One region of the Janthinobacterium sp. 75 genome, then DNA from elsewhere that is predicted to be linked to it. Evidence: predicted binding sites of a transcription regulator. Region 1 holds the regulator's gene; each other region holds the start of a gene.

Region 1 (5,468 bases):
CCCCTACGCGCGCTTCCAGAGCGCCATGTTCGACCAGGACACCCTGATCATCACTTACGATGCCAAGCGCGGCGAACCACGTGGCGCCATCAGCAAGAAGGCCGGCAACAACGACAAGCTGGGCGACTGCATCGACTGCACCCTGTGCGTGCAGGTATGCCCGACCGGCATCGATATCCGCAACGGCCTGCAGTATGAATGCATCGGCTGCGCCGCCTGCGTCGACGCCTGCAACAGCGTGATGGACAAGGTCGACCGGCCGCGGGGACTGGTACGCTACAGTACCGACCATGCGATGGAAAACAACTTCAGTTCGAAGCAGATCCGCCAGCGCGCCATGCGCCCGCGCGTGCTGATCTACACTTCCATCCTGGCCCTGATCATCATCGCCGTGTGTACTTCGCTGGCCCTGCGCACGCCCCTGAAAATGGACGTGATACGCGACCGCGGTTCGATGGGACGCGAAGTGGAAGACGGCATGATCGAAAACGTTTACCGCTTGCAGATCATGAACACCTCGGAGCAAACCCAGCATTTTAAAATCAGCGCTTCCGGCTTGCAGGGCCTGACCTTGCTGACGCGCGAAGAAGTGACCTTGCAGCCGACGGAAACGCTGGGCTGGCCGATCCGCCTGCGCGTGCCGCACGGCGTGGGCGAGAAGGGTTCGAACAAGATTGCGATCGAATTGCACTCGCTGGACGACCCATCGTTGCATGTGCGTGAAAGCGCGGTATTCATCGTACCGCGCTAATGTAGGAAGGCCAGTCCCCGGATGGGGATTGGCCGATTAAACAGGAGAAATATCATGTCCGACAGTCTCAAGCTGCAAGCCCCCGTTGCCCCGTGGTACAAGCATCGCTGGCCATGGCTGCTGATGATCGGTCCCGGCCTGTCCGTGGTCGTCGGCAGCTTCATGGGCTATATCGCGTTTACGCAGCCTGATGCGCTGGTGGTGGGCGATTACTACAAGCAGGGAAAGGCGATCAACCAGGACTTGCGGCGCGATACTGTCGCCAGCGACCTGGCGATGGATACCAGCCTGTCGTATGACGTGGCGTCAGCGCGCCTCAGTGGTTCCGTGCACAGCTTCGGCAAGGCTTACCAGGGTCCGCTGCAGCTGCATCTGGCGCATGCGACCTTGCCGGAAAAAGATATCAAGCTGCTGGTGCAGCCCGATGCGGCCGGCAACTTCTCGGTAGCGCTGCCGATGCTCGAGCGCAGCCGCTGGCAAGTGCTGGTGGAAAACGACAAACGCGAGTGGCGCCTGTCCGGCATCTGGACCTGGCCGCTGCAGCGCAGCATCGCGCTGCACGCGGATGAAGAGCTGTAAGACTTACTTGCAGACGTCCGTACCGGCCGTAATGGCCTTCAACTTGGCCGGCTGCAAGATCTCGATCTCGCGGTTGGAGACGCGCAGCCAGCCTTCCTTCTTGAATTTCGACAATAAGCGGCTGACGCTTTCGATGGTCAGGCCCAGGTAGTTGCCGATTTCCTCGCGCGACATGCGCAGCTGGAAATTGCTGCCCGAATAGCCGCGCGCCTCATAGCGCGAGGCCAGGTTGACGATGAAGGCGGCAAAGCGCTGCGTCGCCTGCATATTGCCCAGCAACAGCATGACGCTTTGCTCGCGCGTGATTTCCTGGCTCATCATCCGGTGGAAATGGCGCAGCAGGGTAGGCATACTGCCCAGCAATTGTTCCAGGCTGGAAAACGGGATTTCACACACTTCGCTATCCTCCAGCGCCACCGCATTACAGTGGTGGCGGTCGGCGCTGATGGCGTCCATGCCCAGCAGTTCTCCTGCCATCTGGAAGCCCGTCACCTGCTCTTCGCCACCCGGATTGATCTGGTACGTCTTGAAGTGGCCCAGGCGGATCGCGTACAGGTTCTGGAACGAGTCGCCGATGCGGAACAGCGAGGCGCCGCGCACGATCTTGCGGCGGCGGCCGATGATCTGGTCCAGCCTGTCCATGTCGCCCACATCGAGGCCCATCGGCAGGCACAATTGATGCATGCTGCAGGTCGAGCATCGCGCACGCAACGCTTCCACGGTCACTGTGGGCAAGGTGGGAGTGAGAAGCGCTTCAGTCATGTCGATACCTTTTAGAAAATGCAATACCGAGTTTACTGCATACACGGTTGCCGTGTGCCAATTTCACCCCAATTGCGCTGAATAAACGACGTTCTGACTTTAATTATATGGCAACATCGTCAAAAGCCCTTGCAGCGAGGGCAATTTGCGCGGCACCGCTTGCCAAGTTGATGTATTGATAGGAAAATTCCTGACAGCATTATCTGCCGCCTGTGCCGCCCGGTACTGAAAAGGAAATCATGAAGCCTCTCGGCATCAAAGCAAAAGTCGCCTTGGCCACCAGCCTGACCTCGATCGCCATGATTGCACTGGTCACCATGATCCAGTTGCAGCACATGCGCGCTGACTTCACGCGAGTACTGCTGAGCCAGCAATCTGCCCTGATCACCCGCACCGCCGCCGAGCTCGACGACAAGCTGGGCATGCTGCTGCAAATCGTCACCCTGACGGCCAGGCAGCAGCCGCCGGAATTGATCGCCCAACCCGCCAAGCTGCGCGAATACTATGCGCGCCGCTCGATGCTGGTGCTGTTCGACGACGTGCTGGTGCTCGATGCGCAAGGCGCCATCGTGGCCGACATGCCGCTGGTCACGGGCCGCGCGGGCATCAACGTTGCCGAGCGCGAGTATTTCCAGACCGTCCTGCGCACGCGCCAGCCCATGATCACCGAGCCGATGCTGGGCAAATCGAGCGGCATGCCCATCGTGCAGATGGTGGCGCCCGTGCTCACCGCCGATGGCAAGGTAGCCGGTGTGGTGATCGGCGTGCTGCGCCTGTACAAGGACAACCTGCTGGGGCGCCTGCGCTCGGAAAAGATCGGCAAGAGCGGCTATTACTTCATTCTCACGCGCGGCGCCGTGCCGCGCTACGTGCTGCACCCCGATACCAGCCGTTTGCTGCAGCCGCGCCAGCCGAACGCCAACCTGACGACCACCCAGATGCTGAAGGACGATGGCGAAGGCAGCATGGTCAGCACCAACAGCCGCGGCATCACGGCCGTCAACAGCTTCAAGCGCCTGAAATCGGTGAACTGGCTGCTGGCCGCCTCGCTACCCATCGAGGATGCCTTCGAACCGTTTGATGGCGTGCTGTACCGGCTGGTGCTGTGGAGCATCCTCGCTTCGCTGCTGGCCGCTTTTGTTCTGGGCTGGGTTACCGTGCGCCTGCTGTCGCCGCTGGTGCGCCTGCGCGACACCCTGCTGGCCCTGCGCACCAGCGGCAGCCGCTTCACGCCCGTGCCAGTGCAGCAGCGCGACGAGATCGGCGAACTGACGGAGGCGTTCAACGGCCTGATGTGCGAACGCGACCGCCTGCAGCAGGAACTCGAATCGCGCGCGGCGGAACTGGAACTGGAGCGCGACCGGGCCGAGGCGGCCAACCGGGCGAAGAGCGACTTCGTGGCCAACATGAGCCATGAAATCCGCACGCCCCTCAATGCCGTGCTGGGCATGGTCTATTTGCTGGGCAATACCAGGCTCGACACGGAACAGCGCAAGTATCTGACCATGGTGCGCGTGGCGGGCCAGTCGCTGCTGGGCATCCTCAACGACGTGCTCGATTATTCGAAGATCGAAGCGCGCCGCATGGAATTGTCGCCCGTCGAGTTCGACCTTGACGAAGTCATGAATACCCTGGCCACGACGATGACGATGAATGCGGGCGAGAAGGAGCTGGAACTGGCCATCGCCGTCGAGCCCGACGTGCCACGGCGCCTCGTGGGCGACGCCCAGCGCCTGCAGCAAATCCTCGTCAACCTGGCCGGCAATGCCATCAAGTTCACCGAGAGCGGCGAAGTGGTGGTGGCCGTCAGCCTGGCCGAGAGAGAAAACGGGCGCGCCTGGCTGCGCTTCGAAGTGCGCGACACGGGTATCGGCATGACGGAACTGCAGCAACAGCAACTGTTTTCCGCCTTTTCACAGGGCGACCAGAGCATCACGCGGCGCTTCGGCGGCACGGGCCTGGGCCTGGCCATCAGCAAGCAACTGATCCACATGATGGGCGGCGATATCGCCGTGGCCAGCAGCGAAGGCAAGGGCAGCCGCTTCTGGTTCAGCGTGCCCTTCGAGATGCTGGAGCAGCCGGCCGAGACGCGGCGCACGCCGGCCCTGGGCCAGCTGCGCCTGCTGGTGGCCGACGATAACCGCACTACACGCGAACTGATCGTCAAGCTGATCGAGGCCTGGGGCTGGCTGGCCGACGAAGTGGACTCCGGTTTTGCCGCCATCGAACTGTATCGCGAACGCCTGGCGCAGCAGCAACCGTATGACGTGGTGCTGGCCGACTGGCACATGCCCGTGATGGATGGCCTGGCCACGGCCAAGGCCATCCGCCAGGCGGCCAGTGGCCAGCGCCAGCCCATCGTGGTGATGGTCAACGCCTTCGCCCGCAACCACCTGGAAGAGATTTCCAGCGCAGCCGAGGCCGATGTCGTACTGATGAAGCCGATCACGGGATCGAGCCTGTTCGATGCCCTGCACCAGGCGCTGATCGCCAAGAACGACGGCGGCGAGCAGCGCATGCTGCACCAGCCGCTGGGCACGGAGCTGGCCGGCGTACATTTCCTGCTGGTGGAAGACAATCATTTGAACCAGGCCGTGGCGCGCGGCATCCTCGAACACATGGGCGCCACCCTGGACGTGGTGGGCGACGGCTTGCAAGCGGTGGAGCGGCTGCGCACGGAGGCGCTGCGCTACGACATCGTGCTGATGGATATGCAAATGCCCGTCATGGACGGCTTCAGCGCCACCCACATCATCCGCACGGAACTGCGCTTGAACTTGCCCGTGATCGCCATGACGGCCGGCGTGCTGGCGTCCGAGCGCGAGCGCTGCATGACGGCCGGCATCAGCGATTTCATCGCCAAGCCCGTGGTGGTGGAAGAGATGATGGAAGTCATCCTGCGCCACCTGCCCAAACGCCCGCAAGTGCAGACGACCGAGGCGGCCCCCGTTGCCGATGAGGAAGTGTTTTCCATGGCGCCGCTGATGCGCGTGATGGGACGCGATGCGAAAGGGCGCGGCGTGCTGCGGCGCATGGTGGAAGATGCGCTGAACAAGGGCATGACGCCCGTGCGCGACGCTGAAACAGCGTTGCAAACGGGCCGCCACAGCGACGTGGCGCGCATCTTGCACGGCGTGCGCGGTTCCGTGGGCACCCTGGGCACGAAACGCCTGATCCGCGCCGCGTTTGCCACCGAGGAAGCCATCGACGCCGGTCGACTCGACGAGGTGCCGGCGCTGCTGGCGCACACGGCACAGGAACTGGAGCAGGCGCTGGCGGCGGCGTCCGATTGGTTGTCGAGGTTGAAGGATTAAAAGAGTAGGTCGGATTAGCGCTTGCGCGTAATCCGACATGATACGCCAACAATATTGTCGGA
Region 2 (5,468 bases), 1.2 Mb from region 1:
GCCCAGCGGACGGACCTTGCTCGAATGCAGCCGTAACGCGCCCGGCTCGCTGAACCGGCACCGTTTCGAGCTGAATCTGGGCAAGCACCGCAATGCCGCGCTGCAGGCGGATTGGCGGCGCGACGGCGCGGCGGCCTTTTCCTGCGAAATCATCGACACCGTCACGCCGTCCGACGACCCCGCCTTCGATGCGGACGCCGAACTGGACGCCCTGCTGGCACTGCACCGTGTACTGTGGCAGGAACAGGGGCAGCCACTGTATTGAGCACGATTGCTTTACACTTGCGCACTCAAGCACTTCGCAGCGAATACAATGGCAGCCATGAACGATCACACTCCCCCGTCGCCGGACAGCGATGGTGCGCTGGACTTTTGCCTGCGCCTGGCGCGCGCCCAGGCACTCATCGTGCGCCGCTTCGACAGCGCCCTGGGCAATTTGCATGGCCTGAGCTTCAGCGACTATCAATTGCTGTATCAGCTGCAGCGCGCACCCGGTGCGCGCCTGCGCCGCATCGACTTGGCCGAACGCCTGGCGCTGACGGCCTCGGGCGTCACGCGCTCCCTGATGCCGCTGGAAAAAATCGGCCTGGTAGCACGCCAGGCGGACCAGCGCGACGCGCGCGTCGGCTATGCCGTGCTGACTGCCACCGGCCAGCAATTGCTGGACCATGCCAGCGCCACCGCGCATGCGGTGGGCCGCGAATTGCTGCAGGACGCACCGGCAGAGCAGCTGGGAGCGCTGTCCGCCGTCCTGGGCAGACTGGCCGGCTGACGCTGCCCAACGGCTGGCGCCGGCCCGCGTACCAGCCCTACACCAGCGCCAGCTTGCGCAGGCGCCGCGTTGACGGCCAGTGTTCCACACCTGCTTCCGCGCGAACCGCCGCGCAAGCGGCCAGCAGCCGGGCGATGCCCGTCTCGTCGAGTCCCGCGTTGAGGGTCAGGCGCACGAGGGCGCGGTTCTTCGCCGTCGCCGGGGCACAAAACATGGCGCCATAAATGCCGTGCCGTTCCAGCGCCTGGCGCAGCGCCAGGGTGGCAGGTTCGCCGCCCGCTTCCAGCGCCACGATCTGTTCCGTGCCATCGCTGACGTTATAGCCGAGCGCGCTCAATCCCTCGCGCACCTGCACCGTGTGGCGCCGCAAAATGGCGCGGCGCGCGTCGGCGGCCATGATGAAGTCGAGCGCCGCGTCCAGCCAGGCCAGCTCGTGGGCCAGCAGGCAGGAGCTGAAGATGGCGGGACGTGATTCGGACAAAAAATACCCCTTGAAGCGGCTGGAACAGCTGATGAAACCGGCCCGGCCCGCAAACGCCTTGGCCAGCGACGCCGTGCGGAAATGCACGCGGTGGCCCAGTCCCCAGGCTTCCACCAGGCCCGCGCCCTGCGGGCCATGCGTGCCCAGCGAGTGCGACTCGTCGACCACCACCACGCAATCGCTGCGCTCGGCGATATCGAGCAGTTCCAGCAGCGGCGCCAGGCTGCCGTTGGTACTGTAGAGGGCGTCGACGACAATCACGCCGCGGCCCTGCTTTTCCACTTGCCGCCGCAGGTGCGCCATGTCGTTGTGCAGGAAGGCGACGGCCTGCGCCTGCGCCGACAGCACCCCTTCCCACAGCGAGGCGTGGGCCTGCATGTCCAGGTAGACGGGAATGCCGGGGCCGGCGATGCACTGGATCAAACCCACGTTGGCGGCCATGCCGGACTGCGCCAGGATGCCATCTTCGCAGCCCATGAAACGTGCCAAGCGGCTTTCCAGCCGATGCTGTTCGCTGCCTTCCTGCAAGTACACGGCCGACATCAGCATGCCGCCCGCGGTTGCCTGCAGGGAAGCCACCTGAGCCGCCACCAGCGCGGGTTCGGCGGCGATGGAAAGATAGTCATTACCCGCCAGAAAAATGGCATGGGCAGGTGTCGGTTGCCAGGCATGGGGATGCTGGCCGCCCAGCAGTTTTTCGATGCGCGTGATGTGATGCGCATCCATGCGCCGCGCGATGTAGTCTGGCAGGCGGTGTTCGGCGCGGCCGAAGGATGGGGTGTGCAAGCTGGTAGCGATGGTCATGAGTTTTCTCCTGGGGAAAGGTTTGTTGCAAATTAAAACCTTGACCCTGTCGCCAACCCATCCATTGACGTATATCAATGTCCGGCGAGATAACCGTTCAAGCAGGAAAATTTACGCGATGATCGTGTTCTGAAGAGGATCAGGGCAGAGTCATGACGCAGCAATGGCAAGGACGATGGACACACTGGCGCAGGCGCCTGCTCCATTCGCTGCTGCATGAGCGCGTGCCCCATGAAAACCTGGCAGGCAGAGTCGCCATGCTGGCCGCCGTGGGCACGGTGGCGATGCCGCTGTACTACCTGCTATGGCAATTTTTTTTTCCGCAGTCTTATGAAAACCTGATCCTGCGCCTGACGGGCGTGGGCATCTGCGTGGCGGGCCTGTTTGCGCGCCGCTTCTCGGCCCGCTGGCTGTCGCGCTACCTGCTGTTTGCGCTCAGCTACATCCTGCCCTTCTTCTTTACCTTCATGTTTCTGATGAATCATGCCTCGTCCATCTGGAGCCAATCGCTGCTGATCGGCCTGGTAGTGCTGTTTCATTTCGAAACGGGACTGGCTTGCCGCGCCTACCTGATCGGCACGGGCGCCGCCTGCCTGGCCGTCGTGCTGCAAGGGGAAGGCGCTTACGTGCTGCAGCGTGAAGTGCTGCAGCAATTGCCCGTGCACTGGTTCACCATCGCCGCGCTATCCGTGGTGAAAGTGGGCAGCAAAGTGCTGGAACGGGAACGGCTGGCGGGCATGTCGGCCGGGCTCGGTTCCGTGGCGCACGAACTGCGCACGCCACTGACCAGCGTGGAAGCGAATGTGCGGGGCATGCGTCGGCTGCTGCCGCAGCTGGCCGGCCAGGCGGACACCATACCGCCGCTGCAGGATGCCCTGTCGCGCATCCAGTTCGAAGTGCGCCACATGCAGCACATGATCGATTTGTTCCTGATGAGCGCCAGTGCCGTGAACCGCAACCTGCAGCCCAGCCAGTCGCTCTCGATGCTGGCGATGGTGAACGCCGTGCTCAAGCGTTACCCGTTTACCGGCAAGCTGCAGCGGGTCAGCGTCACGGTGGACGTGCGCGCCGACTTCCAGTTTGCTGGCCAGGACGAACTGTGCGTGGTGATCCTGCTGAACCTGCTGAGAAATGCGCTGAAAGCCATCCAGCGGGCCGGCAAGGGCCGCGTGCGCATCATCGTCGACGGCGCCCGCCCCACGCCCAGGCTGCTGTTCATCGACACGGGCTGCGGTATCGCGAAGAATCGCCTGCCGCTGATCTTCGAGCGTTTCTATTCCTATCCCGTGCATAACGGCAGCGGCATCGGCCTGGCACTGTGCCGGCAGATCGTCACCGCCTGGCAGGCGCACATACGCTGCGTGTCGCGCGAACATGCGTATGCGATTTTCATCCTGGAGTTTCCCCAGCCCTGCCTGCCCGCTTCCACCCCTCTTCTCCCGCAAGGTGATGCATGCAACTGCCCGTCTACACCCATCCGACCCTGACCGTATTGATCGACGACAGCGATTCCTTCCTGAAAAGCCTGGCGTTCCAGCTCGATCCCGGCTTGGCGCGCAAGACTTTCCACGACACCAGCAGCGCGCTGCACTGGCTGCGCCACAGCACGCAGCTGGGCGAGACGCCGCTGCACGTCAATTTCGACACGCAAAACCTGCCGCCCGACCAGTGCAACGTGGCGCTCGATCTCGAACGCATCTGGCGCATCAGCGGCCAGGCGCAGCGCTTTGCCGTGCCTTCCGTGCTGGTGGTCGATTATTCGATGCCGCAGATGAATGGCCTGGAATTCTGCCAGGCCGTGCGTGACTTGCCCTGCAAGAAGATTTTATTTACGGGCGCAGCCGATGAAAAAGTGGCCGTGACGGCCTTCAACCGGGGCTTGATCGACCGCTACATCAAGAAGAGCGACGACAATGCGCTCGATATCCTGGAACAGGAAGTCCATGCCCTGCAACGCGAATTCTTCCTGCAGCAATCGGACACCGTGCGCGACTTGCTATTGCTGCACGACTATCGTTTCCTGCAAGACGAAGCCCTGGCCACCGTCGTGTACGAGCTGTGCCAGCGCCAAGGCTACGTCGAGTTTTACATCTTTCCCAATCCCAGCGGCATCCTGTTCTTCACGCGCGACGGCCACGCCAAGCTGATGATCATCGAAACGGAACGCAGCCTGCACACGCAGTACGAAATGGCGCGCGACAGCGACGCACCGGCGTCCTTGCTGCTGGCCCTGCTGGAAATGCGTGTGATCCCGTACTTTTCCGACGCCGACAGCGACGGCATGTATGCGGCGCACATCGGCGAAAACTGGTTCCGCTACTGCGCCGCGCCCACCATCTGCCTGGGCCAGGTGACGTATTTCTGGGCCTTGTTCGACGTGCCGCCGCACCAGCTGGGGCAGCCGGTCATGTCCTACGCGCAATTTTTACGCGCCCAGGCGGGCGAGAGCGTGGGCGCTTAGCTTTCGCGCAGCGTTTGCAGCGGCGGATGTTTCAAGACATTGCGCAAGCCCAGCCAGCCGCCGGCGATGGCGCACAGGGCGCCGGCCAGTAAACCAAAGGCCCACACGCCCGGCGCGAAGCTCCAGGCGAACTTGAACTGGTACGTGGCCAGGGCCCAGCCCATGGCGGCCGCGCCCGTGGCCGCCAGCAAGCCGGCCAGCGCGCCCACGAGGGAAAATTCGATCAGCTGCGCCTGTGCCAGCTGGCGCCGCGTGGCGCCCAGCGCGCGCAGCAGGCCCGCTTCGCGCGTGCGCTCGTCCTGCGACCCCATCAAGGCCGCATACAACACCAGCAAGCCCGAGGCCAAAGTGAACGCGAAGAGAAATTCGACGGCCGTGACCACCTGGTCCAGCACGCCCTGTATCTGTTTCAGCACGCCGCCCACGTCGACCACCGTCAGGTTCGGGTAGTCGCGCAGCAAGGCATTGCCCAGGTCGGCCTGCGCGGGCGGCAAGTGAAATGCCGTGATCCACGTCTGCGGCGCGTCCGCCATGGCGGCCGGGTTGATAACGACAAAGAAATTGACGCGCATCGAGCCCCATTCCAGCTTGCGCAGGCTGGTGATCGCCGCTTCCACAGGCTGGCCGGCGATGTCGAAGCGCAGCTTGTCGCCCAGTTTCAGCTTCAGTGTCTTGGCGATGCCCTCTTCCACCGACGCTTCGGCCGGCGCACCGGGCGCATTGCCGAACCACTTGCCCGCCACCAGCTTGTTTTCTTCCTGCATGGTGAGCATCGTCGACAGGTTGAATTCGCGGTCAGCCAGGCCCTTGGCGCGGTCATCCTCGTAAGTTGCTTCCGTGATGGTGTTGCCATTCACGGCCACCAGGCGCCCCCGTATCATCGGATACAAAGGTGCGTTGGCCACGCCGGCCTGCGCCAGGCGCGCGGCGATCGGGTCTTTCTGTTCCGG
Region 3 (5,468 bases), 630 kb from region 1:
TCAATGGCTGCAAGCCGGCCACGGCCGCCTGGGTTTCCAGGTAGCGCACGGCCAGGTCGCCGCCGCGCTGGCCCGTGCCGCGTCCTTCGAGCAAATCGTCGGCCAGGAAGGACAGATGGGCGCGTAGGGGCGCTTCGGCAACGAGCGGTTGGGCGAGGGCGGCCGTGCTGAACAGGCTGGCGGCGAGGACGTAGGGAAAACGCATGACAACTCCAAAAGTGAATACGGGAAAGCAAAGCAGCGGCAATCTTACTCTACCGCAATGCCCAGCGTAGCGCGCGGCGTGTGCGCGACATTGCGGCCACAATGGCAGTTGGCCCACCGACAAGGAGCGTTCCATGACTGCCACTGACTTGCAATCGAGCAATACCCTGCGTACCGCCGACGGCACCCTGATCTACTACAAGGACTGGGGCAGCGGTCCGCCCGTCGTCTTCAGCCACGGCTGGCCGCTGTCGTCCGACGCCTGGGAAGACCAGATGTTTTATTTGGCCTCGCATGGCTACCGCGTCATCGCGCACGACCGGCGCGGCCATGGCCGCTCCAGCCAGCCCTTCGACGGCAACGACATGGATACTTATGCCGATGACCTGGCCGCCCTGATCGAGGCGCTGGACTTGACGGGCGCCACCCTGGTCGGTCACTCGACGGGTGGCGGCGAGGTGGCGCGCTACATCGGCCGCCATGGTACGGACCGCCTGGCGGGCGCGGTGCTGGTAGGCGCCGTGCCGCCCCTGATGCTGCAGACGCCGGACAACCCGACGGGCTTGCCGCTATCCACCTTTGACGCCATCCGCGCGGGCGTGCAGGCCGACCGCAGCCAATTCTTCCGCGACTTGAGCGAGGCCTTCTATGGCTACAACCGCCCCGATGCAAAGCCGTCGCAGGGCGTGCGCGACAGTTTCTGGCGTCAAGGCATGCAGGCCGGCATGCCGGCATCCTATCTGTGCATCAAGCAATTTTCAGAAACGGATTTCACCGGCGACCTGGCCAGGTTCGACGTGCCGACTTTGGTGATCCATGGCGACGACGATCAGATCGTGCCCATCGCCGCCTCCGCTCGGCGCACGGCTGAGCTCGTCATCGGCAGCAAATTGCTCGTGTATGCGGGCGCGCCGCACGGCCTGGCGACAACGCACAAGGACCGCCTGAATGAAGACTTGCTGGAGTTCCTGCGCACCTGAAAAGGGGCGGGCGCCTTAGTCGCGAGGCGCCCGCCGTTGCCGTTGCTGCGCAGAACAGGCGCAGGCGGCACATTGTTGTGTATCGTTTAATGTTGGCAAAAGTTAGCTAAATCACGCGCCAATTGCGTGCGGATCACCGATTTTTCTGCCTTTTTTCGGTCCATATGCCGCAAAAAACGGCGTTCTGCGGCATGCAGCCACCCGGTAAGGTCCAGTAAAGAGTAAACTAGCAGATACACTCTTTCGCATTGGGCGATTCGAGCGAACTTGTGAGTGATTTCATGTCTGATACACCAATTTCCTTATTTTCCGACCTCAACCTGAGCGAGCCGCTGATTCGCGCGCTCAAGGATGTCGGTTACGAAACACCGTCGCCTATCCAGGCGGCCACGATTCCATTGTTGCTCGCTAACCGCGACGTGCTGGGCCAGGCGCAAACAGGCACGGGTAAGACCGCCGCCTTCGCCTTGCCTATCCTGTCGCGCATTGATCTGAAACAAAGCTCACCCCAAGCCCTGGTCCTGGCACCGACGCGCGAACTGGCCATCCAGGTCGCCGAAGCGTTCCAGGTGTACGCTGCCCACATCCCCGGCTTCCATGTACTGCCGATCTACGGCGGCCAAAGCTACGGTCCGCAACTGTCGGCCTTGCGCCGCGGTGTGCACGTCATCGTTGGCACCCCTGGCCGCGTCATCGATCACCTGGACAAGGGTTCGCTCGACCTGTCCAAGCTGAAAACGCTGGTGCTCGACGAAGCCGATGAAATGCTGCGCATGGGCTTTATCGACGATGTCGAACGTATCTTGAAAGAAACGCCGGATGGCCATCAAACGGCCCTGTTCTCGGCCACCATGCCTTCCGTCATCAAACGCATTGCCACGACGTACCTGGTGAACCCGGCCGAAGTGACGGTTGCCGCCAAGACGGGCACGGCCGACAACATCCGCCAGCGCTACTGGCTGGTGTCGGGCATGCACAAGCTCGACGCGTTGACCCGCATCCTGGAAGCGGAAGCGTTTGACGGCATGATCATCTTCGCCCGCACCAAGCTGGGCACGGAAGAGCTGGCTGGCAAACTGCAAGCCCGCGGCTTCTCGGCTGCCGCCATCAATGGCGACATCCAGCAAGCGCAGCGCGAGCGCACGATCCAGCAGTTGAAAGACGGCAAGATCGACATCCTCGTGGCAACCGACGTGGCCGCCCGCGGCCTGGACGTCGAGCGCATCAGCCACGTCGTCAACTACGACGTGCCGCACGATCCGGAAAGCTATACCCACCGCATCGGCCGCACTGGCCGCGCTGGCCGCAGCGGCGAAGCGATTCTGTTCATCACCCCGCGTGAAAAGAACTTGCTGAAAGCCATCGAACGCTCGACTCGCCAGCCGATCAGCATGCTGGAACTGCCAACGATCCAGGCCGTCAACGACGTGCGTATCGCCAAGTTCAAGGAACAGATCAGCGAAACCCTGGCCCTGGGCGAACTGGAGCAGTTCCAGTCGCTGATCGAAGATCTTGAACGCGAAAAGAACATTCCCGCCATCGAAATCGCCGCCGCCCTGGCGAAGATGGCGCGTGGCAATGTGCCTTTGTTGCTGGACAAGAACAAGGCGCGCGAGCAAGCCACGTGGCAAGACGACCGTCCTGTGCGCCAGGACCGTTTCGAGCGCAACGATCGTCCGGAACGGGGCGACCGCTTCGAGCGTAACGAGCGCAGCGAGCGTGGCGAACGCCCGGCCTTCCCGAAAAAGGAACGCATTCAACGTCCAGCCGACGCCGGCATGCAAACTTTCCGTATTGAGGTAGGTCATCAGCATGGCGTGAAACCGGGCAATATCGTGGGCGCCATCGCCAACGAAGCGGGCATCGATTCTAAAAATATCGGCCGCATCGAAATCTATGACGATTACAGCGTCCTGGACTTGCCAGACAGCATGCCGAAAGAATTGCTGGACCAGCTGAAAACCGTGTGGGTAGCGGGCCAGCAGCTGCGCATCAGCCGCGACGGCGATGCACCTGACCTGGCGCCGCCAGCCGCGCCGCGCAAGCCGTTTGCCGCCAAGTCCGCGCCAGCGTTCAAGGATGCCCCGGCCGACGCGGGCGACGCAGCACCAGCGCCGCGCGCGCCGAAGAAGGAACGTCCACGCCCGGGCGTGACGGCTTACCGTATCGAAGTGGGCCGTGAGCACGCCGTGACGCCAAGCAACATCGTCGGCGCCATCGCCAACGAAGCGAACCTGGAAGCCAAGCATATCGGCCGCATCGATATCTTTGACAACTACAGCGTGCTGGACCTGCCGGAAGGCATGCCGCCGGAAATCCTCGACCACCTGAAATCGGTCGTGGTCTCGGGCCAGAAATTGCGCATCAGCCTCGATGACGGCACGACGGAACGCAAGCCTGCGGCTCCGCGTCCGAAGTCGCCACCGCGTAAGACATTCAAGTAAGCCATCCCCACGGGCGCTCCGGCGCCTGTGTCGCGGATTGGAGACATATCCCCCACTGGCGCGTTCGCGCCAGTTTTTTATTTTCCCTCAGTAAATGTTCATGATGGCTAAGTCATGCCTGCCGGCAGGCGTCGCCAAGTGCCGCCAGTGATTGCAATGCTTCCGCGTCTTTTTATCGGCATACACACCATATTTATTGTCTGCCGCATCGTTACATAAATTTTTATTAATTATTGTGTGTGCACGCAATTTGAATATCGCATTTCAATAAAATCAATTAAGTTGAATCAAAGTAAATTGTAAAACATAAATAAATTAACTTTTATTAAATTGTTTGACCAGCATCACTGTCGCCTTGGCGATATCTTGCCGGTGCTTGATGTGGTATATTGTTTTTATGTTTTTGTTATGCTAGTTGAAAAAAATAGAGGAGCGACGATGCGGGTCAATACGCCAATCACGCAAAATGAATACGTATTAAATGAAGGCATGACGATTGTTTCCACCACGGATTTAAAGGGAAACATCAATTACGCCAATCAGTATTTCATTGAAGTCAGCGGTTTTTCAGAAATGGAACTGCTGGGTGCGCCACAGAATATCCTGCGTCATCCCGATATGCCGGCCGAAGCCTTTGCCGACCTGTGGGATACCATCAAGACGGGCATGCCATGGACTGGCATGGTCAAGAACCGCTGCAAGAATGGCGATTTTTATTGGGTCTTCGCCAATATCACCCCCGTCATTGAAAACGGCCGTCCGATCGGCTATATGTCCGTGCGTACCAAGCCCACGCGCGAGCAGATCAATGAAGCGGCAGCCCTGTATAAAAGTTTTAAAGATGGCAATACCGCCAGGCTGGCGATTCGCAAGGGCCGCGTCGTGCGCCAGGGCTGGGCCGCCAAGCTGGCCGAATGGCGCAAGCTGAGCCTGTCGCAAGACCTGGCCCTGCATTGCATCGTCTTTGGCGTGGTGCTGGCCATCCTCGGCTGCGCCGTGTGGAATATCGATGGCGATACGAGCACGGCCACGCGCAGCTGGCTCAGTGGCGCGGCCGCCGCGGCTGTCGCGCTGATGCTGTATTTCTGGGCCCATCTGCACAATTCGCTGGTCGCGCCGCTGGGCGACGCCATCACGGTGGCGCGCAAGATGGCAGGTGGCGACCTGACGGGCGTGATCGACAAGGTGCGTGATGATGATATGGGTCAATTGATGGCGGCCTTGCGCCAGACCAACATCAACTTGCACAGCATCATCGGCGACGTGCGTGCCAACTTCGAGGATATCCGCGTCACTACGGCGGAAATTGCCACCGGCAATATGGACTTGTCCAGCCGCACGGAATCGCAGGCTTCCAGCCTGGAGCAGACGGCGGCCAGCATGGAGGAATTGACGTCCACGGTGCAAAACAGCGCCGACCACGTCGCCACGGCCAACGACCTGGCAGTGCAGGCATCGACCGTCGCGGCCAAGGGCGGCACCATCGTCAGTGAAGTGGTCACCACGATGAATGAAATCAGCACCTCGTCGCGCAAGATTCTCGACATCATCGGCCTGATCGACGGCATCGCTTTCCAGACGAACATCCTGGCCTTGAACGCGGCCGTGGAAGCGGCGCGTGCGGGAGAGCATGGCCGCGGCTTCGCCGTCGTGGCCGGTGAAGTGCGCAGCCTGGCGCAGCGCTCGGCAACGGCGGCCAAGGAAGTCAAGAATCTGATCGACCATTCGATCGCCACCGTGAATGCGGGCAGCGTGCTGACCAGCAATGCGGGCGCCACCATGGCGGAAGTGATTGCCTCGGTGGCCCGCGTGACGGAAGTGATGGACGAGATTTCTTCCA
Region 4 (5,468 bases), 1.5 Mb from region 1:
GTCTTGTGCGTACTCACCGTTTTCACGCTCAGATGCAGATTGTTGGCGATTTCCGTGATCGACTTGCCTGCCACCAGCAGGGAAAAGACTTCGAACTCGCGGTCCGACAGCTGTTTGTGCAGCAAGCTTTCATTCGGCATCATGATGTTGAGCACGAGCTGCTCCGCCACCTCGGCGCTGATGTAGGGACGTCCCGACGCCACCTTGTGGATGGCACCCACCAGCTGGGTGCCCGCGCTTTCCTTGGTCAGATAGCCTTGCGCGCCGGCGCGGATGGCGCGCACCGCATATTGCTCTTCCTCGTGCATGGTGAGGATGAGGATGGCCAGCTTGGGCGCTTCGCTGCGGATTTGCCGGATCAGGTCGACGCCGCTGCGGCCCGGCATCGACAGGTCGAGCAGCAACAGGTCGAAGCCGCCCTGGCGTACGTGGTTGAGTACCTCGAAGCCGTCGATGGCTTCGCCCACGATGTCGATGTCCGGCGCGCCGTCGAGGATGCGCTTCAATCCTTCTCGCATGATGGTGTGGTCGTCGGCAATCACAATACGTATCATAGGCGCGCAATCAGGAGGCGTGAAATGTGCCCGGGCCGCCTCGTGGCGGCCGGCCGGGTATTAATAAACGAGAAACATTGTCATTTTAACCGAAATGGCCGCAAGTTTGCCTTTTACTTACTATGCCGGCAGCGGCGGCCCCCGTGGCCATGTGACCACTTATTTGGAGGGTGGTTCCTTGATCAGCCTATGCACGAGCACCGGCAATTTCGAGTGCGACAGCACTTTGTTGGTCACGCTGCCGAGCAGCAATTGTCCCCAGCCGCTGCGGCCATGTGAGCCCATGAAGATCAAGTCGCAGTTCTGCAATTGCGCCACTTCCACGATTTTCAGGGCCGGGCTGTCGGAAAAGGCCGTCAGGCCCGTCGCTTCCAGGCCCCGCCTGGCGGCCGCGTCGAGGATGGGCTGCCAGTGGTCGGCGCCCGCCTTGCGCATGGCGATGCGGTATTCCTCCTCGCTGGGATAGCTTGGTGGAATGATTTCGATGTACACCGGGTACTGGTATTCGGGCGCCACGTACACGGCAAGGATATCGGCTTGCATCTGCTCTGCAAAGGCAACGCCAGCACAGGCCGTCAGGTTGGAGACGGCGGAGCCGTCCGTGGCGATCAGAATTTTCTTATACATGGCAGGTCCTTTGGCAGTGACTTAGCGCGCGCAACGCCCCTTATTGTAGACGCGGCGGCAGCATGGTATTCATGTAAAGACTTGATAATTATCAATACTATTGCACCTTCAGTATAGACAACATTGGCAGAAAGATCGTGTTTGAGCCGTAACGACAGCCATTGGGTACTGTTGCGCAGGCACCCGAGAGCAGGATTTCTTGTCTGGCGCGTGGTCTTGCACGCACGCCAATGGTAGTATTTCAAAATACAACAGCAGGAACACTTATTTCCTGGTGGAAAAGCTCTTGTGGACCTGCTTTGCACCAGGAAGCGCGTTTTGAGATTTACCAACAGGGCGGCGCCCTGCTACACTCGCACCATCGCAGCGGTATTGCCTCAAATCATCTTAATCGAGAAATTGTGGGTATCAGTCTGTAAAACGCACAGTTCAGGCGGAATTTTGACAAATTATGGAGAAGCAGGGATATGACCAACGCCGCTGATGATTTCGATGCATTATTCGATGAAGTATCTGCGCAAAGTGCGGCCGCTCCCAAGCCCGCGCCTGCCGCAGCGCCCGCAGCCGTGATCGCGGACGACGATTTTGACGCGCTGTTCGACTCGGTGTCGGCCAGCGCCGCCGTGCCGTCAGCCGCAGCGGAAGCGCCAGTCGCCGCCGCACCCGAAGCGCCCCCCGCGGCTGCTACAGGCGTGCCTGGCGAAGCGGCCGATCCGGTCGACCAGTCCGACAAGCCGATGTTCGAACGCCTGGGTGGCATCGTGCGCCTGCTGCACGATTCGCTGCGCGAACTGGGCTACGACAAGGCATTGACGGAAGCGTCGTCGCAGATCGTCGACGCCCAGGACCGCCTGGAATATGTCGCCACGCTGACGGAACAGGCCGCCAACAAGGTCCTGAATACGCTCGACGAAGGGATGCCGGCGCAAGATGTGCTGTCGAAGAAAGCCAAGGACATGGACAGTCGCTGGACGGCGTTGTTCGACGGCAAGCTGAGCCTGGAAGAATTCAAGGCCCTGGCCGGCGATTCGCGCCAGTTCGCGCAAGCCGTTGCCGAGGCCACGGAAGCAGAAAAAGCGCGCTTGCTGGAAATCATGATGGCGCAGGACTTCCAGGACATCACGGGCCAGCTGATCAAAAAAGTGGTCAACATCACCAAGACGGTGGAGCACGAGCTTGCCCAGCTGCTGCGCGACAACGCACCGGCCGAAGTGCGCGAAAAACTGGCGCAGAAGCCGGTGCCTCTGATGCAGGGCCCGTCCGTGCCGTCGGTGGCGCTGGACCAGGATAATGTAGACGACCTTCTTGCGGATTTGGGATTCTAATGGACGATATGCTCAAGGATTTCGTCGTTGAGGCGATGGATCTTGCGGTTAATGTTGAAGAGCACTTATTGCGCCTCGAGCGTGATCCTGACAACAAGGAAACACTGAATGCCGTGTTTCGTTCCTTCCACACCATCAAGGGTGGGGCCGGCTTCATGGGTCTGCCCGCACTGGTGGCGGCCTGCCATCTGACGGAAAACCTGTTCGACGCCTTGCGCACGGGCGCCGCGCCGGTGACCCCGATCGCCATCGAGGCGGCGCTGCAGGCGTCCGGTTTCGTGGCCGACCAGCTGACGGAACTGGCCAACGGCGCCGCGCCGGAAAGCTTGCCGGCCATGCCGGAAGAGCTGGAACACATCCTCACGAACGCCATCGAAGGCAAGGGCATGGACGCACCCGCGCCGGCCGCCGCCGTGGTGGCGGAAGCCGCCGCGCCCGTTGCCGAAGTGGTCGTGGTGGCGCCAGCCGCCGCTGTTTCCACCGCCAGTGCCGATGGCCTGGACTGGGAAGGCATGTATAACGCCGTCGTGCCGGCGGGCAGCCAGGTCGCTGCCGCGCCGGTGTCCGCCGTGGCCGCTGCCCCTGCCGTCGTGGCCGCCGCGCCTGCTGCTGCCGCTGCTGTCGCCAAGCCGGCCGCCAAAGCCTGGGATGGCGCGGAACGCCGCGAAGAGCGCCCGGAAGTGCGCCATGCCGCGCCCGTCAAGGAAGACAGCATCCGCGTCGACGCCGTCAAGCTCGACGCTCTGCTGGAAGTGGCTGGCGAATCGGTACAGGCTGCCAATCAGGCTGCCGTGCTGCTCGAGCGCTTGCTGCAATTCAAATTCGAAGGCCAGGCCGCCACCTTGATGGCGACCCTGGCGGAAACCCTGGAACGCGCTTCGCGCTACTCGACCGAACTGCAGCGTGCCACCCTGGCCACGCGCATGCAGCCCGTGGGCCGATTGTTCCAGAAATTCCCGCGCCTGGTGCGCGAACTGGCGAAAGACCTGGGCAAGGATGTCGAGCTGACCATCGAGGGCGCGGAGACGGAAGTCGACCGCGTGGTAGTTGACAGCCTCTACGATCCGCTCGTGCACATGCTGCGCAATTCGCTCGACCATGGCGTCGAATCGCCGGAAGCGCGCCTGGCTGCCGGTAAGCCCGCCAAATCGTATATTTCGCTGAAGGCCTGGCAGGAAGCCAACAGTGTCATGATCGTGCTGCAGGATGATGGCAAGGGCATGGATCCGGCCTTCCTGCGCAGCAAGGCCCAGCAAAAGGGCTTGATCAGCGAAAACGCGCAGTTGAGCAACGACGAATGCTTCCAGCTGGTGTTCCTGCCTGGCTTCTCGACCAAGGAAGTGGCCTCCAGCGTCTCCGGACGCGGCGTGGGCATGGATGTGGTCAAGACGGCCGTGGAGAAAAACCGCGGCGCCATCCACATCGAGTCCTCGCTGGGCAAGGGCACCAAGTTTGCCATCCGCCTGCCAATCGAGCTGTCCATCGTGCCGACCATGCTGGTGTCGACGTCGGGCGCCGCGCTGGCGCTGCCGATGGCGGTGGTGCAGCGCGTCGTCGAATTGCCGGAAACCTTCATGGAAGTGGGCGGCGCGCCCGTGCTGAAAGACCAGGGCCGTCCATTGCCCGTGCGTTCGCTGGCCGGCGCCCTGGGCTACGAATCGTGCAGCGAGCGCGTGGGCATTGTTGTCGCTGCGCCACAGCCGTACATTCTCGCCGTGGAAGCCGTCGATGGCACGGCTGACCTGGTGATCAAGCCGATGACGGCCATCACCGTGGAAGGCATTACCGGTACCGCTCGCTCGGCCGAAGGCGAGCTGGTGCTAGTCGTGGGCCTATCTTTCCTGATGGATGGTTGCAGGGGAAGTGTGCGCATGGCTGCCTAGAAACATTGGCCAGTTCACCCAGCCCGCTGCAGACCTCTGCAGCGGGCTTTTTTTTCGGCTTTTTTCGATTTTTATTCGCCCCGCCGGCATTTTGGCGGATTTTCGTATCAGCAATTTTTTAACCATATCCGCAAGGCATGCCGAATTTTGTATCGCCCATCCCACGATGGGGCGGCTTTTGGTTCTGCATTGCACAATATATGGCATAATCATTGTCGATCCCTTCGATCAGTACGACAGATCACTTACTACAGGCTGTGGCAACGCTGCATAAATCATGATGAAGACGCTTTACGACAAACTCTGGGAATCCCACGTTGTTCGGGCCGAAGATGATGGCACGACAATTTTGTACATCGACCGGCACCTGCTGCACGAAGTCACCAGCCCGCAAGCCTTCGATGGCCTCAGCGTGGCGGGCCGCCAGCCGTGGCGCATTTCCGCCAACCTGGCCGTGGCCGACCATAACGTGCCCACCACCAGCCGCATCGACGGCATTGCCGATCCGGTCTCGCGCCTGCAGGTGGAAACGCTGGACAAGAACGCCAGGCACTACGGCTTGACTTACTTCAACATGAACGACAAGCGCCAGGGTATCGTGCACGTGATCGGCCCTGAACAGGGCGCGACCCTGCCCGGCATGACGGTCGTGTGCGGCGACTCGCACACGTCGACGCACGGCGCCTTCGGCGCGCTGGCGCATGGCATCGGCACGTCCGAAGTGGAACATGTGCTGGCCACGCAAACTTTGCTGCAAAAGAAATCCAAATCCATGCTGGTGCAAGTCGACGGCGCCCTGCCGGCCGGCGTGACGGCAAAAGATATCGTACTGGCCATCATCGGCAAGATCGGCACGGCCGGCGGCACGGGCTACTGTATCGAGTTCGGCGGCTCGGCCATCCGCGCCCTGTCGATGGAAGGTCGCATGACGGTGTGCAACATGGCCATCGAGGCGGGCGCGCGCGCCGGCATCATCGGCGTGGATGACACCACCATCAATTACGTCAAGGGCCGTCCGTTTTCGCCGGCCGGACCGCACTGGGAACGCGCCGTGGCCTACTGGCGCACCCTGCATTCGG

Evidence for each region. The regulator FNR, encoded in region 1, switches genes on or off when oxygen is low (the NO sensors DNR and NnrR bind a similar motif). The targets are predictions, from matches to a motif close to TTGATNNNNATCAA.
Region 2: the regulator FNR is predicted to act here: its motif matches at 2,122-2,135, upstream of cqsA (alpha-hydroxyketone-type quorum-sensing autoinducer synthase).
Region 3: the regulator FNR is predicted to act here: its motif matches at 3,963-3,976, upstream of C8C89_RS01655 (PAS domain-containing methyl-accepting chemotaxis protein).
Region 4: the regulator FNR is predicted to act here: its motif matches at 1,263-1,276, upstream of C8C89_RS11240 (universal stress protein).

What each region holds. Positions count from the first base shown of each region.
Region 1 covers NZ_SORD01000001.1:975,567-981,034, reverse strand. The annotation lists gene ccoG (cytochrome c oxidase accessory protein CcoG) at 1-751, shown strand, start outside; gene C8C89_RS04600 (FixH family protein) at 806-1,330, shown strand; gene fnr (fumarate/nitrate reduction transcriptional regulator Fnr) at 1,334-2,092, opposite strand; gene C8C89_RS04590 (response regulator) at 2,332-5,406, shown strand.
Region 2 covers NZ_SORD01000001.1:2,222,002-2,227,469, reverse strand. The annotation lists gene C8C89_RS10140 (GIY-YIG nuclease family protein) at 1-265, shown strand, start outside; gene C8C89_RS10135 (MarR family transcriptional regulator) at 323-772, shown strand; gene cqsA (alpha-hydroxyketone-type quorum-sensing autoinducer synthase) at 810-2,057, opposite strand; gene C8C89_RS10125 (HAMP domain-containing sensor histidine kinase) at 2,210-3,544, shown strand; gene C8C89_RS10120 (response regulator) at 3,511-4,518, shown strand; gene C8C89_RS10115 (FtsX-like permease family protein) at 4,515-5,468, opposite strand, start outside.
Region 3 covers NZ_SORD01000001.1:341,438-346,905, reverse strand. The annotation lists gene C8C89_RS01670 (M28 family peptidase) at 1-205, opposite strand, end outside; gene C8C89_RS01665 (alpha/beta hydrolase) at 339-1,184, shown strand; gene C8C89_RS01660 (DEAD/DEAH box helicase) at 1,466-3,628, shown strand; gene C8C89_RS01655 (PAS domain-containing methyl-accepting chemotaxis protein) at 4,067-5,468, shown strand, end outside.
Region 4 covers NZ_SORD01000001.1:2,470,678-2,476,145, forward strand. The annotation lists gene C8C89_RS11235 (response regulator transcription factor) at 1-554, opposite strand, end outside; gene C8C89_RS11240 (universal stress protein) at 714-1,181, opposite strand; gene C8C89_RS11245 (protein phosphatase CheZ) at 1,649-2,506, shown strand; gene C8C89_RS11250 (chemotaxis protein CheA) at 2,506-4,389, shown strand; gene leuC (3-isopropylmalate dehydratase large subunit) at 4,667-5,468, shown strand, end outside.